One region of the Amycolatopsis sp. cmx-4-83 genome, then DNA from elsewhere that is predicted to be linked to it. Evidence: riboswitches for the same ligand, from Rfam matches in the RefSeq annotation. Region 1 holds a riboswitch; the other holds the start of a gene.
The links. Region 1 has a riboswitch for thiamine pyrophosphate ahead of thiC (phosphomethylpyrimidine synthase ThiC). Riboswitches for the same ligand answer to the same signal wherever they lie in the genome.
Positions count from the first base shown of each region.

Region 2: another riboswitch for thiamine pyrophosphate. It lies ahead of ACLJQM_RS18640 (thiamine ABC transporter substrate binding subunit); the one in region 1 lies ahead of thiC (phosphomethylpyrimidine synthase ThiC).

Region 1 covers NZ_JAEBEF010000002.1:565,538-572,330, reverse strand. Annotated here, with positions in the region: gene ACLJQM_RS07780 (glycoside hydrolase family 15 protein) at 1-1,143, opposite strand, end outside; gene ACLJQM_RS07775 (S1C family serine protease) at 1,347-2,258, shown strand; TPP riboswitch at 2,297-2,418, shown strand; gene thiC (phosphomethylpyrimidine synthase ThiC) at 2,412-4,046, shown strand; gene thiD (bifunctional hydroxymethylpyrimidine kinase/phosphomethylpyrimidine kinase) at 4,043-4,843, shown strand; gene ACLJQM_RS07760 (DUF6338 family protein) at 4,786-5,517, opposite strand; gene ACLJQM_RS07755 (hypothetical protein) at 5,514-5,678, opposite strand; gene ACLJQM_RS07750 (winged helix-turn-helix transcriptional regulator) at 5,770-6,165, opposite strand; gene ACLJQM_RS07745 (NADP-dependent oxidoreductase) at 6,257-6,793, shown strand, end outside.
Region 2 covers NZ_JAEBEF010000005.1:597,239-604,031, forward strand. Annotated here, with positions in the region: gene ACLJQM_RS18620 (ABC transporter ATP-binding protein) at 1-305, shown strand, start outside; gene ACLJQM_RS18625 (ABC transporter permease) at 302-1,180, shown strand; gene ACLJQM_RS18630 (ABC transporter ATP-binding protein) at 1,150-2,187, opposite strand; gene ACLJQM_RS18635 (ABC transporter permease) at 2,187-3,812, opposite strand; gene ACLJQM_RS18640 (thiamine ABC transporter substrate binding subunit) at 3,788-4,840, opposite strand; TPP riboswitch at 4,863-4,970, opposite strand; gene ACLJQM_RS18645 (4a-hydroxytetrahydrobiopterin dehydratase) at 5,003-5,287, shown strand; gene ACLJQM_RS18650 (hypothetical protein) at 5,363-5,491, shown strand; gene ACLJQM_RS18655 (hypothetical protein) at 5,703-6,029, opposite strand; gene ACLJQM_RS18660 (hypothetical protein) at 6,029-6,403, opposite strand; gene ACLJQM_RS18665 (ArsR family transcriptional regulator) at 6,400-6,793, opposite strand, start outside.

The DNA of each region.
Region 1 (6,793 bases):
CGTGCCGAACATGTAGCTCACCGCGCGGTTCGCGGCACCCTGGTCGCCGCCGGCGGCCAGCCCGGTCGCGATCTGGTAGAGGTCACGCGGCCAGACCAGGTGGTAGGTCCCGGACGGCGACCACTCCGGGTCGTTGTTCCCGAACCGCCAGGGCATGCTCGGCGACGCGATGAAGGCGCCCGGGTGGTGCTTGTCCTCGCTCGCGGCCAGCGTCAGCATCGACGCCTTGTAGAGGTCGCGCTCGGCGTCGGTCTTCAGCGACGACGGCGGCTTGCTCACCCCGCGCAGGTACTGCTCCCAGCCGCGGTCGTACGCGCGCGTGATGTCGCGGACACCGCGGCGCTGCGACGCCTGCGCGCTGCCGAGCGCGTCCGGCGCCTTCGCGCCCATGCCGAGCGCGAGGGTGACGTGCCGGTTCCGGAGGCCGTCGGCGCTCGTCTGCCCGGTCAGCACGACGTTGCCCTTCGCGGCGGTGTCGTAGCTCTTCAGCTTGAAGGTCTTCGTGAGCTGCGTGGTGCCGTCGGAGTTGCCCGCGTAGCCGACGCTGGTCTTCGTGAACGCGGGCTTCGCGGTGAGCGCGGCGGCGTTCGCGGCGTCCTGCGCGGTGAGCACGTCGCCCTTGCGCGCGGCCGAGTCGTCGGAGCCGTCGTTGGTGAGGTCCGGGTCGGCGATCGCGTAGAGCTGGTACGGCCGCCCGGTAAGCGACTGGAAGTCGACGTCCACCAGCACGGTCGTGGCGGCCGGGTCGGTGACGTAGGTCTTGCGGAGGCGCCAGCGGTGCTGGTCGTCGGTGATGGTCTGCTCGTAGGTCAGGCTGTCGTCGTCGGTCCGCCGGACCTGCTGCGACTTCGCCGCGTGGTCGAGGTCGGCGAAGCTGCGGCCGTCGGTGACGACGAAGTTCAGCGAGCGGACGCTGGGCGTCGACAGGTCCGGGTAGTAGACCTCGGACAGCTGCCCGCCCTGGAGGGTGAACCAGACGTTGCTCGAGCGGTCATGAGCGGTGCCGAAGCCGGTCTTGTTCGCGGGCAGCCAGCTGGGATGGGCGCCCGGGGCGCCCGGAGCATCCCCCTGGGCCGCCGCGATCCCCGGGATCAGCCCGGTGACCAGCAGCCCGGCGAGGGCGCCGAACATGAGTTTGCGCATATCAACCCCACAGAAGATCGCTTCTGCACCGTTACAGAAGCGCTTGGGGAGTCTGCCCGCCGGATCTTCACCGGCGCGTGGTCCGATCCGGTGAACCACTGACCGTCACTGGTCCGGTCGGCGGTTCACGACCAGCGAACGGACTTCACGGCCGCGAAAGCGCACACTTGTTGTAGGTGCAACGGTGTAATCGAGGTGGAGACGTGGACGACGCGATGGACGCCTACTCGCGCGCGGTGAGCACGGTCGCCGAGACCGTGACCCCGCACGTCGCCGGGGTGCAGCTCGAGCGCGGGAGCGGGTCCGCGGTCGTCTTCGCCGAGGACGGCCACCTGCTCACCAACGCCCACGTCGTCAGCGACCACCGGCGCGGGGTCGCCACCTTCGCCGACGGCAGCGAGGTGCCCTTCGACGTCGTGGGCGCCGATCCGCTGTCCGATCTCGCCGTCCTGCGGGCGCGCGGGGAAACGCCGCCGGCCGCCACGCTCGGGGACGCCGACCGGCTGGTCGTCGGGCAGCTCGTCGTCGCCGTCGGGAACCCGCTCGGGTTCGCCGGGACGGTCACCGCCGGGGTGGTCAGCGCGCTCGGCCGGGCGCTGCCGGTGCGGCAGGGGCGCACCACCCGCGTGATCGAAGACGTCATCCAGACCGACGCGGCGCTCAACCCCGGCAACTCCGGCGGCGCGCTCGCCGATTCGGCCGGCCGGGTCGTCGGCGTCAACACCGCCGTCGCCGGCGTCGGGCTCGGGCTCGCGGTGCCGATCAACGCGACGACGCGGCGGATCATCGACACGCTCGTCGTCGAAGGCCGGGTGCGGCGCGCGTACCTCGGCATCGTCGGCGTGCCCGCGCCGCTGCCGGACGACGTCGCCGGGCGCACCGGGCAGAGCGCCGGGCTGCGGGTGCGCGAAGTCGTCTCCGGCGGCCCCGCGGACCAGGCCGGCCTCAAGGCGGGCGACCTCGTGCTGACCGTCGGGCGCACCCGGGTGTCGGACGCCCAGGGCATCCAGCGCCGGCTCTTCGCGGAAGTGATCGGCACCGCACTGCCGATCACCGTGCTGCGCAACGGAGCCATGGTCGACGTCTACGCCACTCCGGCCGAGTTGGCCGGGTGACTTGAGTATCGCGCCCCGGCGTGGCATGGTCGGTGGCACAACACCAACGCGGGAGCTCGCGCCATGGCGGGCTGAGAGGGTGACTTGCGTTTCGCAGGCGTCACCGACCGCATGAACCTGACCGGGTAATGCCGGCGTAGGGAGTGAAAGTCGTTGACGACGCTGGAAAACAAAGACGTCTCCGTCACCACGGGTCCGATCACCGGCTCGCACAAAGTCTTCCACCAGACGGAATCCGGACTGCGCGTTCCCGCGCGCCGGATCGACCTCTCGAACGGCGAACACTTCGACGTCTACGACACTTCCGGCCCGTACACGGACCCGGAAGCCTCGATCGACGTCCACAGTGGACTGCACCGGCTGCGTGCCGGCTGGGCCGACGGGCGTGAGCACAACACCCAGCTCGGCTGGGCCAAGCAGGGCGTGATCACCCGCGAGATGGAGTACATCGCCGCGCGAGAAAGGGTTTCCCCCGAGTTCGTGCGCGCCGAGGTCGCGAGCGGCCGCGCGGTGATCCCGGCCAACCGGAAGCACCCCGAGTCCGAGCCGATGATCATCGGCAAGAACTTCCTGGTGAAGATCAACGCCAACATGGGCAACTCGGCCGTCTGGTCGTCGGTCGAGGAAGAGGTCGACAAGATGGTGTGGGCGACCCGCTGGGGCGCCGACACGATCATGGACCTCTCCACCGGCAAGCGGATCCACGAGACGCGGGAGTGGATCATCCGCAACTCGCCGGTCCCGGTCGGCACCGTGCCGATCTACCAGGCGCTCGAAAAGGTCAACGGGGAGCCCGAAAAGCTGTCGTGGGAGGTGTACCGCGACACGATCGTCGAGCAGTGCGAACAGGGCGTCGACTACGTCACCGTGCACGCCGGCGTGCTGCTGCGCTACATCCCGCTGACCGCGCGGCGCGTCACCGGCATCGTCAGCCGCGGCGGCTCGATCATGGCCGCGTGGTGCCTCGCGCACCACCAGGAGTCCTTTTTGTACACGCACTTCGAGGAGCTCTGCGAACTCCTGCGCCAGTACGACGTCACGTTCTCCCTGGGCGACGGCCTGCGCCCGGGCTCGATCGCCGACGCCAACGACCGCGCGCAGTTCGCCGAGCTGGAAACCCTCGGCGAGCTGACGCACATCGCGCGCTCGCACGACGTCCAGGTGATGATCGAAGGCCCCGGCCACGTGCCGATGCACAAGATCAAGGAGAACGTGGAGCTCGAAGAGAAGCTCTGCGGCGAGGCGCCGTTCTACACCCTCGGTCCACTCGCGACGGACATCGCGCCGGGGTACGACCACATCACCTCGGCCATCGGCGCGGCCCAGATCGGCTGGTACGGCACGGCGATGCTGTGCTACGTCACGCCGAAGGAGCACCTCGGCCTGCCGAACCGCGACGACGTCAAGACCGGCGTGATCACGTACAAGATCGCCGCGCACGCCGCGGACCTCGCCAAGGGGCACCCGTACGCGCAGGAGTGGGACGACGAGCTGTCGAAGGCGCGCTTCGAGTTCCGCTGGCACGACCAGTTCAACCTCTCGCTCGACCCCGACACCGCACGCTCGTTCCACGACGAGACGCTGCCCGCCGAGCCGGCCAAGACCGCGCACTTCTGTTCGATGTGCGGCCCGAAGTTCTGCTCGATGCGGATCACGCAGGACGTCCGCAAGTACGCCGAAGAGCACGGCCTGTCCACTGTGGAGGCCATCGAGGCCGGCATGGCGGAGAAGTCGGCGGAGTTCGGCGAGCAGGCCAACAAGGTCTACCTGCCCGTGGTGCAGCAGTGACACCGAGGACCGCCCTCACCATCGCCGGATCGGACTCCGGCGGTGGTGCGGGCATCCAGGCCGACCTGCGGACGTTCTTCGCCAACGGCGTCCACGGGCTCGTGGCGCTGACCGCGGTCACCGTGCAGAACTCGCTGGGCGTGCAGGGTTTCACCGAGATCCCGGCCGACGTGGTGACGGCGCAGATCAAGGCGGTGGCGTCCGACATGGGCGTCGACGCGGCGAAGACGGGCATGCTCGCCACCGCGGAGATCATCCGCTCGGTGGCGAAGACCCTGGACGAACTCGGGATGGACTTCCCCCTGGTCGTCGACCCGGTGGCGGCGTCGATGACGGGACACGCCCTCCTGCGCGAAGACGCGCTGGAGGCGATCCGCACCGAGTTGTTCCCCCGCGCCACGCTGATCACGCCGAACCTGGACGAAGTCCGCCTCCTGACCGGGGTTTCGGTCGTCGACGCGGCCACCCAGCGCGCGGCGGCGGAGGCGTTGCTGGAGTTCGGTTCCCGCTGGGTCCTGGTCAAGGGCGGCCACATGCAGGGCACGGAGGACTGCGTGGACCTGCTGTCGGACGGCCGCGAGTTCCGGGAACTGAGCGGCCCGAGGTACCTCACGGAGAACACCCACGGCGGCGGCGACACCCTGGCGTCGGCGATCACGGCGTCCCTGGCGAAGGGCTCCTCGGTCCCCGACGCGGTGGCGGAGGGGAAGAAGTTCATCGAACGCTGCGTGGCGGAGTCCTACCCGCTGGGCGCGGGCGTGGGCCCGGTGTCGCCGTTCTGGGTGCTGGACCGCTGAAGCCGCTTCTTCGCGGTGACGGCGCCCGGCGGCACCGGCCGGTACTCCACGCTGATCACCTCGATCCGGTCCCCGGGGATGATGACCCGGCGGTAGGAGTCCGGCAGCGGCCGGAGCGGGCTGTCGGCGTCCGGCTTGGCGGCCAGGGGTTTGGTGAGCAGCAGCTCGCGATCACCCATCGGCAGATCGGCCGTGAAGTTCTCGACCTGCCCGGTGTACACCAGCCCGCCGGCCAGCCGGACCCGGGCGAACACCGCGTGCCCGGCCGGCACGCCGTGCCGGAAGGCCTTGCCCCAGAGGCTGATGACGCGGATCGTTTCCCCGTGGCGCCGGGCCAGCCACTTGTGCAGCCCGAACGCCAGCGCGTGGGAGGTCGCGGCCGCCACGACGAGCGTCAGCACCACCGCGCCGTAGTGGTCCGCCAGGTAGGCGTTCCCGCCGAGGATCAGGGCCCGGGGGTCGAAGAACAGCCGGGGGAAGAGCCACTGCGCCGCCTGCAGGAGCACGACGGTGACCAGGGTGAACCCCAAGCTGCCCAGCGCGACCCGGCCGATCTCGCGGAACGCCGATTCGGCCACCGCCACCCGGCGGCGCGCGCCCAGCAGGTCGAAGAACAAGCCGGGCGCGACGACGAGCAGGAACAGCACGGCCGCGAGCCACGTGCCGGGGATCATCCGGAGTAGTCGGCCGGATGCCGGTCACCGTCGCCGTCGCCCGGGACACCTTCGTCCACCGCGCCGTCCGTCGGAGGCTCGCTGCTCATGATCAGCTGGGGTGGCTCGTCCATCGCCCGCGCGACCTCGTCCACGCGCCACCGGGAGAACCAATCGGTCACGTCCGGCCACCTTTCACGACGGGGTTCGCCACCTCGGCCTCCCTGGAGTCGCGGCACCGGCGACGGCCGTTACCGAGCGGCCGCCGGCTCGTCAGCGGACCGGCTGCAGCTCCCGGCCGTCGTACTCCTCGCGGGACGACCGGATCCGATCGAAGTTCGCCTGGGACCACGTGCTCAGCGCCACCAGGTGCGCCCCCACCTCCGCGCCCATCTCCGTCAGCGCGTACTCCACCGTCGGCGGCGTGGTCGGGTACACCGTGCGGGTCAGGAAGCCGTCGCGCTCCAGCTGCCGGAGGTTCTGGGTCAGCATCTTCTGGCTGATGCCGTCCACGGCCCGGCGCAGCTCGCCGAAGCGGTGCGGGCCGCGGGACAGCGCGCCCAGCACCAGGGCCGTCCACTTGTTGGCCAGCAGGTCCAGCACGTCCCGGCAGGGACAGCTCCGGAGGTAGACGTCCCAGGGTCCGTCCTGGTCACAGGTGGTTTCCATCAGGTACCTACTTTACGGATAAGTGCCTTCTAGCGAAAAGTGCCTACCCGTCCGAGTATAGGAGGCGACCTCGAACAGAAGGAGTGGAGCAATGCGCATCGTGACCCAGGAGACCCTCGGCGGGCCGGAGGTGCTCCGCGTCACCGAAGCACCGCGCCCGGAACCCGGGCCGACGGAGGTCCTGGTGCGGGTGCGGGCCGCCGGGATCAACCCCGTCGACTGGAAGGTGCGGGCCGGCGGCGGGTTCCTCGGCGAGCCGCCGTTCACCGTCGGGTGGGACGTCGCCGGCGTCGTCGAAGCGGCCGGTTTCGGCGCCACCGGCGTCCGGGAAGGCGACGAAGTCCTCGGCATGCCGTGGTTCCCGCGCCCGGGCAACGCGTACGCGGAGTACGTCACCGCGCCGTCGCGGCACTTCGTGCGCAAGCCCGCCGGGCTGTCGTTCGCCGAGGCCGCCGCGCTGCCGCTGGCCGGGCTGACCGCCTGGCAGGGCCTGGTCGACGTCGCGGACGTCCGGAAAGGACAGCGGGTGTTCGTCGACGCCGCCGCCGGCGGGGTCGGGCACCTCGCCGTGCAGATCGCCAAGGCGCGCGGGGCGCACGTCATCGGCACGGCCAGCGCCGGCAAGCAC
Region 2 (6,793 bases), on a different contig from region 1:
CGCACGTCGCCGTGCTGCAGAGCGGGAACGTCGTCGCGCAGGGTGAGCTGGCGGAGCTTCTGGAGTCCGGGAACGCGGCCCTGCTGGTCCGCACGCCGGACGCGGAGCAGGCGGTGGAAGTGCTGCGGGAGAACCGGATCGGCGCCCGGCTGACGCCGGACGGCGTCCGCGTCGACCTGACGGCGGCGGAAGCACCGCGGGTGCTGCAGGTCCTGGTGGGCGCGGGGGTCGCGGTCCACGAGGCGACGCGGGCGCGCACCGGGCTCGAAGACTTGTTCGCCCGGCTGACGGAGGGGGCGGAATGACCGCGGTACTCGACGCACCGGCGGCCCGCACGGGCCACGACACGGTGCCGCTGCCCCGGCTGCTGGCCGCGGAGCTGCGCTGGATCTTCCGGCGGCCGCGCACGTTGGCCGTGCTCGGGCTGCTGGCCCTGATCCCGGTGATCATCGGCATCGGCCTGACCCTGGTCGACGACCAGCCGGGCAGCGGCGGCGGCCCGGACGACGGCGGCGGCGCGCTGCTGGCGTCCGCGGTCAACAACGCGTTCGTCCTGCCGATCGCGGCGATCGTGATGTCGCTGGCACTGCTGCTCCCGCTGGCCTCGGCCATGGCGGGCGCGGACGCGATCGCCGGCGAGACGGCGCACGGAACGCTGCGCGGCTGGCTGATCGCCCCGGTCGGCCGCGGCCGGCTCCTGGCGGTGAAGGCGTTCGGCGTCGCGACCGTGTCGGTCGTCTCGGTGCTCGCGATGTGCGTGACCGGCGTCGTGACCGGGCTGATCATCAACGGTACGGATTCGCTGTTCACGTTGTCGGGCACGACGTTGTCGCTCGGCGGCGCGCTGGCCCGGATCCTGCTGGTGGCGGGCTGGGTGGTGCTCCAGCTGTGGGCGGTCGGCGCGGTCGCGCTGGCGATCTCCAGCTGGACCGAGCACCCGATGCTGGTGGTGGCGTCGGTCCTGGCGACCGACATCGTGTTCACCATCCTCGGGTTCCTGTCCTCTTTGGACTGGCTGCACCCGTTCCTGCTGACGCAGAACTGGTCGATGGCACCGGCGGAGGTGCTGCAGGACCCGATGGGCACGCAGATGCTCGGCGAAGGCGCGCTGCGCGCGGTGTGCTACATCGTCATCGGGCTGTCGCTGGCCTACGCACGCCTCTCGACCCGCGACGGCTGAATCCCGACCACCGCCAGCCCGTCGGGGTCCAGTGCGAGGTGCACCTGGTCCCCGGCGCGCAGGTCCGATGTCGCGGGCGCGACGGCGTCCACAGTGGATTCCTCGAGGCGAACCACCAGGCGTGAGTGTTCGCGGCGGTGCACCGCCGCGAACACTTCTCCTGCCACGCCGGAGTCCGCGACCCGCAGCGCGTGCGGCCGCAGCCCCAGCCGCACCGGACCGTCGTCCGCATCGGGCAGTGCGACGTCACCCAGCGCCGTGCGCACCACACCGGCCGCCGCGACGCCGTCCACGAACGTCGTCACCCCGAGGAAGCGGGCCACGTCGTCGTCGGCCGGGTTGCGCCACACGCGCCGGACCGCGCCCTCCTGCCGGACCTCCCCGGCGTCGAGCACCGCCACCCGGTCGGCGAGCGTGAACGCCTCCTCCTGGTCGTGCGTGACCAGCAGCGCGGTGATCTTGCTGCGCCGCAACAGCTCCGCCAGGTCGATGGCCAGCTGCTCGCGCAACCCGGCGTCCAATCCGGACAGCGGCTCGTCGAGCAGCAGCAGCCGCGGCTCCGGTGCCAGCGCCCTGGCCAGCGCGACCCGCTGGGCCTGGCCGCCGGAAAGCTCGGTGACGCGCCGCTTTTCGAAGCCGGTCAGGCCGACCAGCGCCAGCAGCTCGGCGACCCGCGGCGCCCACTGCGCGCGCGGCACGCCGTGCATGCGCAGGCCGAACGCGATGTTCGCGGCGACGTCGCGGTGGCCGAAGAGCTGGCCGTCCTGGAACACCAGCCCGAAGCCGCGCTTGTGCACCGGCACCGCGCCGAGGTCCTCGCCGTCCCAGCTCACCGAACCGCGCGCGCCCGGTTCGAGCCCCGTGATCGCGCGCAGCAGCGTCGACTTCCCCGACCCCGACGGGCCGAGCAGGGCCAGCACTTCGCCGTCCGCGATGTCCAGGCGGGCGTCGCGCACCGCGGCGAACGTTCCGTAGTGGACGGTCAGGTCCCGCACCGACAACGCCATCAGAACTCTCCCACCCGGCCGCGTCCGAGCCGGTCGATCAGCGCGACCGCCAGCACCGTCACGAGCATCAGCAGCGCGCACGCGGCGTACGCCATCTGGTTGTTGAGCTCCCCCGGCCGTCCCATCAGCGACGCGATCGCCACCGGCAGCGTCGGTGCCGTCGGCCGGGCCAGGAAGCTGGTCGCGCCGAACTCGCCGAGCGCCACGACGAAGCCGAACCCGGCGGCGGCGACCAGCGGGCGCAGCGCCAGCGGCAGGTCGATCTCGCGCCACACGCGCAGCGGGCTCGCGCCGAGCGTCGACGCGGCCTGCCGCAGCCGGACGTCGACCGAGCGCAGCACCGGCAGCACCATCCGCACGATCAGCGGCGTGATCACCAGCGCCTGGGCCAGCGGGACGAGGTAGGGCGACGTCCGCAGGTCGCCGGGCAGCGCGTCGAGCGTGACGAGGTAGCCGAAGCCGACGGTCACCGCGGACACGCCGAGCGGCAGCATCAGCACGGCGTCCATGGTTTCCCCGAGCCCGCGCGCGGGTTTCGACGGCGACCGCCGCAGCGCCACCAGCACCACGGACGCGAGCACGCCGACGGCCATCGCGAGCAGCGTCGCGTCGATCGCGACCTTCAGCGAGTTCACCGCGGCGTCCCAACCGGACACCTGCAGCGCGCCCTTCTCGCCGGTGCTCGTGAGTGCCCGGTACCCGGCGAGGCTCCAGCCGTCCTCAGTGGACACGGACTCGGCGAGCAGCGCGACGATCGGCGTCAGCAGCAGGGCGAGCACGACGCCGGCCGCGCCGACGCCCCACCATTCGCCGCCTCTCGGCCGCCGCGGCCCGCCGGAGCCGATCCGGGCGCCGTCCTTGCGCCGCCGGGCCAGCCCGCCGAGCACCAGCGCGGCGACCACGGCCGCGAACTGGATGACCGACAGCGCCGCCGCGCCCGAGAGGTCCAGCAGGTCGACCGTGCGCAGGTAGATCTCGGTTTCCAACGTCCGGTACTTCGCGCCGCCGAGGATCAGGACGACCCCGAAACTGGTGGCGCAGAACAGGAACACCACGGCCGCGGCGGACGCGACCGCCGGGGCCAGCGCGGGCAGCGTCACCGAGCGGAAGGCCCGCCACGGGGACGCACCGAGCGCGCGGGCGGCGTCGGTCGTCCGCGGATCGAGCCGCGCCCACAGCCCGGCGACCGTGCGCGCGACGACCGCGACGTTGAAGAAGGCGTTGGCCAGCACGATCGGCAGCACGCCGCCGTCCGGCCAGAGCGCCCGGAACGCCAGCCCGACGACGACCGTGGGCAGCACGAACGGCACCAGCACCAGGGTCCGCGCCAGGCCGACGCCGGGCAGTTCCACCCGGGCCAGCAGGAACGCCACCGGCAGCCCGGCGGCCACGGCGACCACCGTCGACGCCGCCGCGCTCGCGACGGTGAAGCCGGCCAGCTGCCAGGTCCGCGCGTCGCCGAGGACGACGTCGAGCCCGCCCTCGGCGAACCCGCGCCCGATGATCGCCAGCACGGGCCAGGCGAAGAACACCACCAGGAACCCGATCGGGGCCAGCCCGAGCAGCGCCAAGCCGAGTCCGCGGGCGGTCCGGGGTGGAGCTACGACTGCACGAGCGTGCGCCATTCGCCGATCCACTTCTCCCGGCCGGCCTGCACCTGGTCCGCCGTCAGCGCTTGCGGCTTCTGCGGCAGCGGCGCGACCTGCGCCCAGCCGGCGGGCAGGTCGACGCCCTGGCGCGCCGGGTAGACGTACATGTTGGCCGCGACGGTCGCCTGGAACTGCTGCGACAAAAGGAAGTCGACGACCTTGCGCGCGCTCTCGGTCTGCTTGCCGCCGGCCAGCACGCCGGCGTACTCGACCTGGCGGTAGCAGGTGTCGAGCAGCGCCTTGGTGCGCGGCTTGCCGTCGTCGCCGACCTCGGCGGCCGGCGAAGACGCGTACGAGACGACGATCGGCCGCGGCCCCTTGCCCGCGGAGCCGGAGAAGTCCTTGGTGTAGGCCTCTTCCCAGCCGCTGACCACCTTGAGGCCGTTGGCCTTCAGCTTCGTCCAGTAGCCCTGCCAGCCGGACTCGCCGTACTTCGCGATGGTGCCGAGGAGGAACGCGAGCCCGGGCGACGCCGTGGCCGGGTCCTCGGCGACGAGGAGGTCCTTGTACTTCGGGTCGGCCAGGTCGTCGTAGCTCGACGGCGCCGGGATCCCCTTGGTGGCGAAGTAGTTCGTGTCGACGTTGACGCAGACGTCCCCGACGTCGACGGCGGAGAGCCGGTGCTCGGGATCGACGGCGTAGCGCTGCGGCCCGCGGTCGGCTTCCGGGCTGGTGTAGGGCTCGAAGACGCCTTCGGAGAGCGCGCGCGAGGCGAAGGTCGAGTCGACGCCGTACGCGACGTCGCCGACCGGGTTCGCCTTGGTCAGCACGAGCTTGTTGGTCAGCGATCCGGCGTCGCCCTGCTTGAGCACGGAAATCTTGATGCCCGACTGCTTCTGGAAGGCGTCGAGCACCTCCTGCGGCGCCAGGAAGGAGTCGTGCGTCACGAGGGTGACGGTGGGCGTCTGCTGCGTGCCACCGTCGCCGTCCGACAGCGAGCACCCCGCGGCGACGACGCTGACGACGGCGATGGCCGTCGCGGCGCGAACAGCCCTGCGTTTCATCTACCCCTCCTGCACTTCGCCGGACGAGGAGAGGAAGCCCTCCCTTCGCCGGCATGATCCGGTCAGGTGCGAACGGTCGCGGGGTGACCCGCCTCTCAGCCCGGCTGACCGGACTCCCGTGGCAACCGTGCAGCGTAGTCCAGGACGGACGACCATGGAGACATGACGGAAATCTTGAGCGACTCCGAGGCCGACGGACGACTGGGCGCGAACTGGACGCGTACCGGAGCGGTGATCTCCCGGGAGGTGGAGCTGGCTTCGTTCTCCCAGGCGATCGAGGTGGTGGACCGGGTGGCGGTCCTCGCCGAGGCGGCCGACCACCACCCGGACATCGACATCCGCTGGCGCACCCTGACGTTCCGCCTCAGCACGCACTCGGCGGGCGGCCTGACGGCGAAGGACTTCTCCCTGGCGGCCGAGATCGACTCGGTGCTTTCGGCGTTGTGATCCTGGTTACTCTGAGTGCACTTTTTCACCGGTTCGACGTCTCTCGGTAAACGACTTTTGCTAGGAGAGACGGACATGACCCAGGCCATCGTGGTCGGCACAGCAGCATTCGCGACGATGGTGGCGGCAGCCGGCGGTGTGCTCTGGTTCACCGCCAAGGGCCGCCGTCACCCGGATGCCGGTGAGTTCGATCACAGCCGCTAACGAAGGCCAAGATCAGCGCGCTGAGCAGGGCGGAAGCATCGGTTTTCGGCCCTAGGAAACGCCATGAACAGCACCGCCACCCTCACCTCCGCACAGCGTGCCTGGATCAACGCCCTCGCCCCCGCGGTGGTGCTGATCACCATCGCCCTGATGGGCCTGCTCGGCTGAGTTCGCCCGCGCCGCCGCTCTGACTTCTCGAGCGGCGGCGTTTTCAACGGATCTCTTCCGGTGCCGGGAACGCGGCCGGCGGCTCGTCCTCGACAGTCCAGTATTCGAGCGCCGACAACCGGCCTTCGTCGACGAACACGATGAGCCCGCCGCCCGGCACGTCGGCTTCGACCGCCACCCGCTCGGCGACCTCGAACGTGGGCGCGTCCGCATCGACTTCGAGATCGACGGTCGGGCACCCGCAACCACAGCTTCCGGTCACCCGGGCCGTGACGGCTTGCGCCCGCAGTTCGGCTGCGCCCGGGAAGTCCCCCGCGAGAAGGACTTCCAGGGTCTCGCGCTCGTTCCGCGTGAGCGGGCGGCTCACCATCAGTAGCGGGACATGTTCGGGATCGCCTTCTCCGCGACCCCGATGAGGTCCTCGACCTTCGCCACGTCGGCTGTCACATCTTCAGCAGTCACCGAAGGTGCCTCGGAAGAACGGTAGGCGACTTCGTTGCGCCGAACCCGCATCCGGTTGAAGGGACGCAGAAGCGGCCCCAGCGGCGGATCGAGCTGCGCGAGAACCGCTTCGTAGACGGCGATGTGGCCACCGCGGCTCGTCGCACGCAGGCCCTGGTTCTGCAGGATGGCCGCCAAAGCCCGGCGGGCGCCGTCGTACGCCAGCGTGTAGGCGCCTTCCGGATCCGAACCGCGCGCGATGAGCGCGTCGATCGTGGCGCGCCCTTGGTTCCACGGGGTCATCGGGATGGCTCCTGGTCGAGGGACAACGGGACCAGCGGACGCTCACGCACGCTGACGATAAACGGATCCGTGCTGCCTGCCGCCCACGAGGCCGGCGAGATCCGGTGGACGTTGACCTCGCGGCCCAGCCGGCGCGACACGCCTTCAGCCAGGTCGAAGAGCACGTCCGGGTCAGGCGAACCGACGACGAGCACGTCGACGTCCCCGGGCGGCGGGCCCGGTTCGCCGCGGTAGCGCGCGGCCCAGGACCCGTAGATGTAGGCCTCGTGCACACCCGTCAGACCCGACAAAGCCTCGGCGAGCAGCGGCAGCGGCCCGAAGGTGACCGCGATGACCTCGCTCAACGGCCGGTAGAGCGGGGTGTCCGTGCGGGCTTTGACAAGCCGGCTC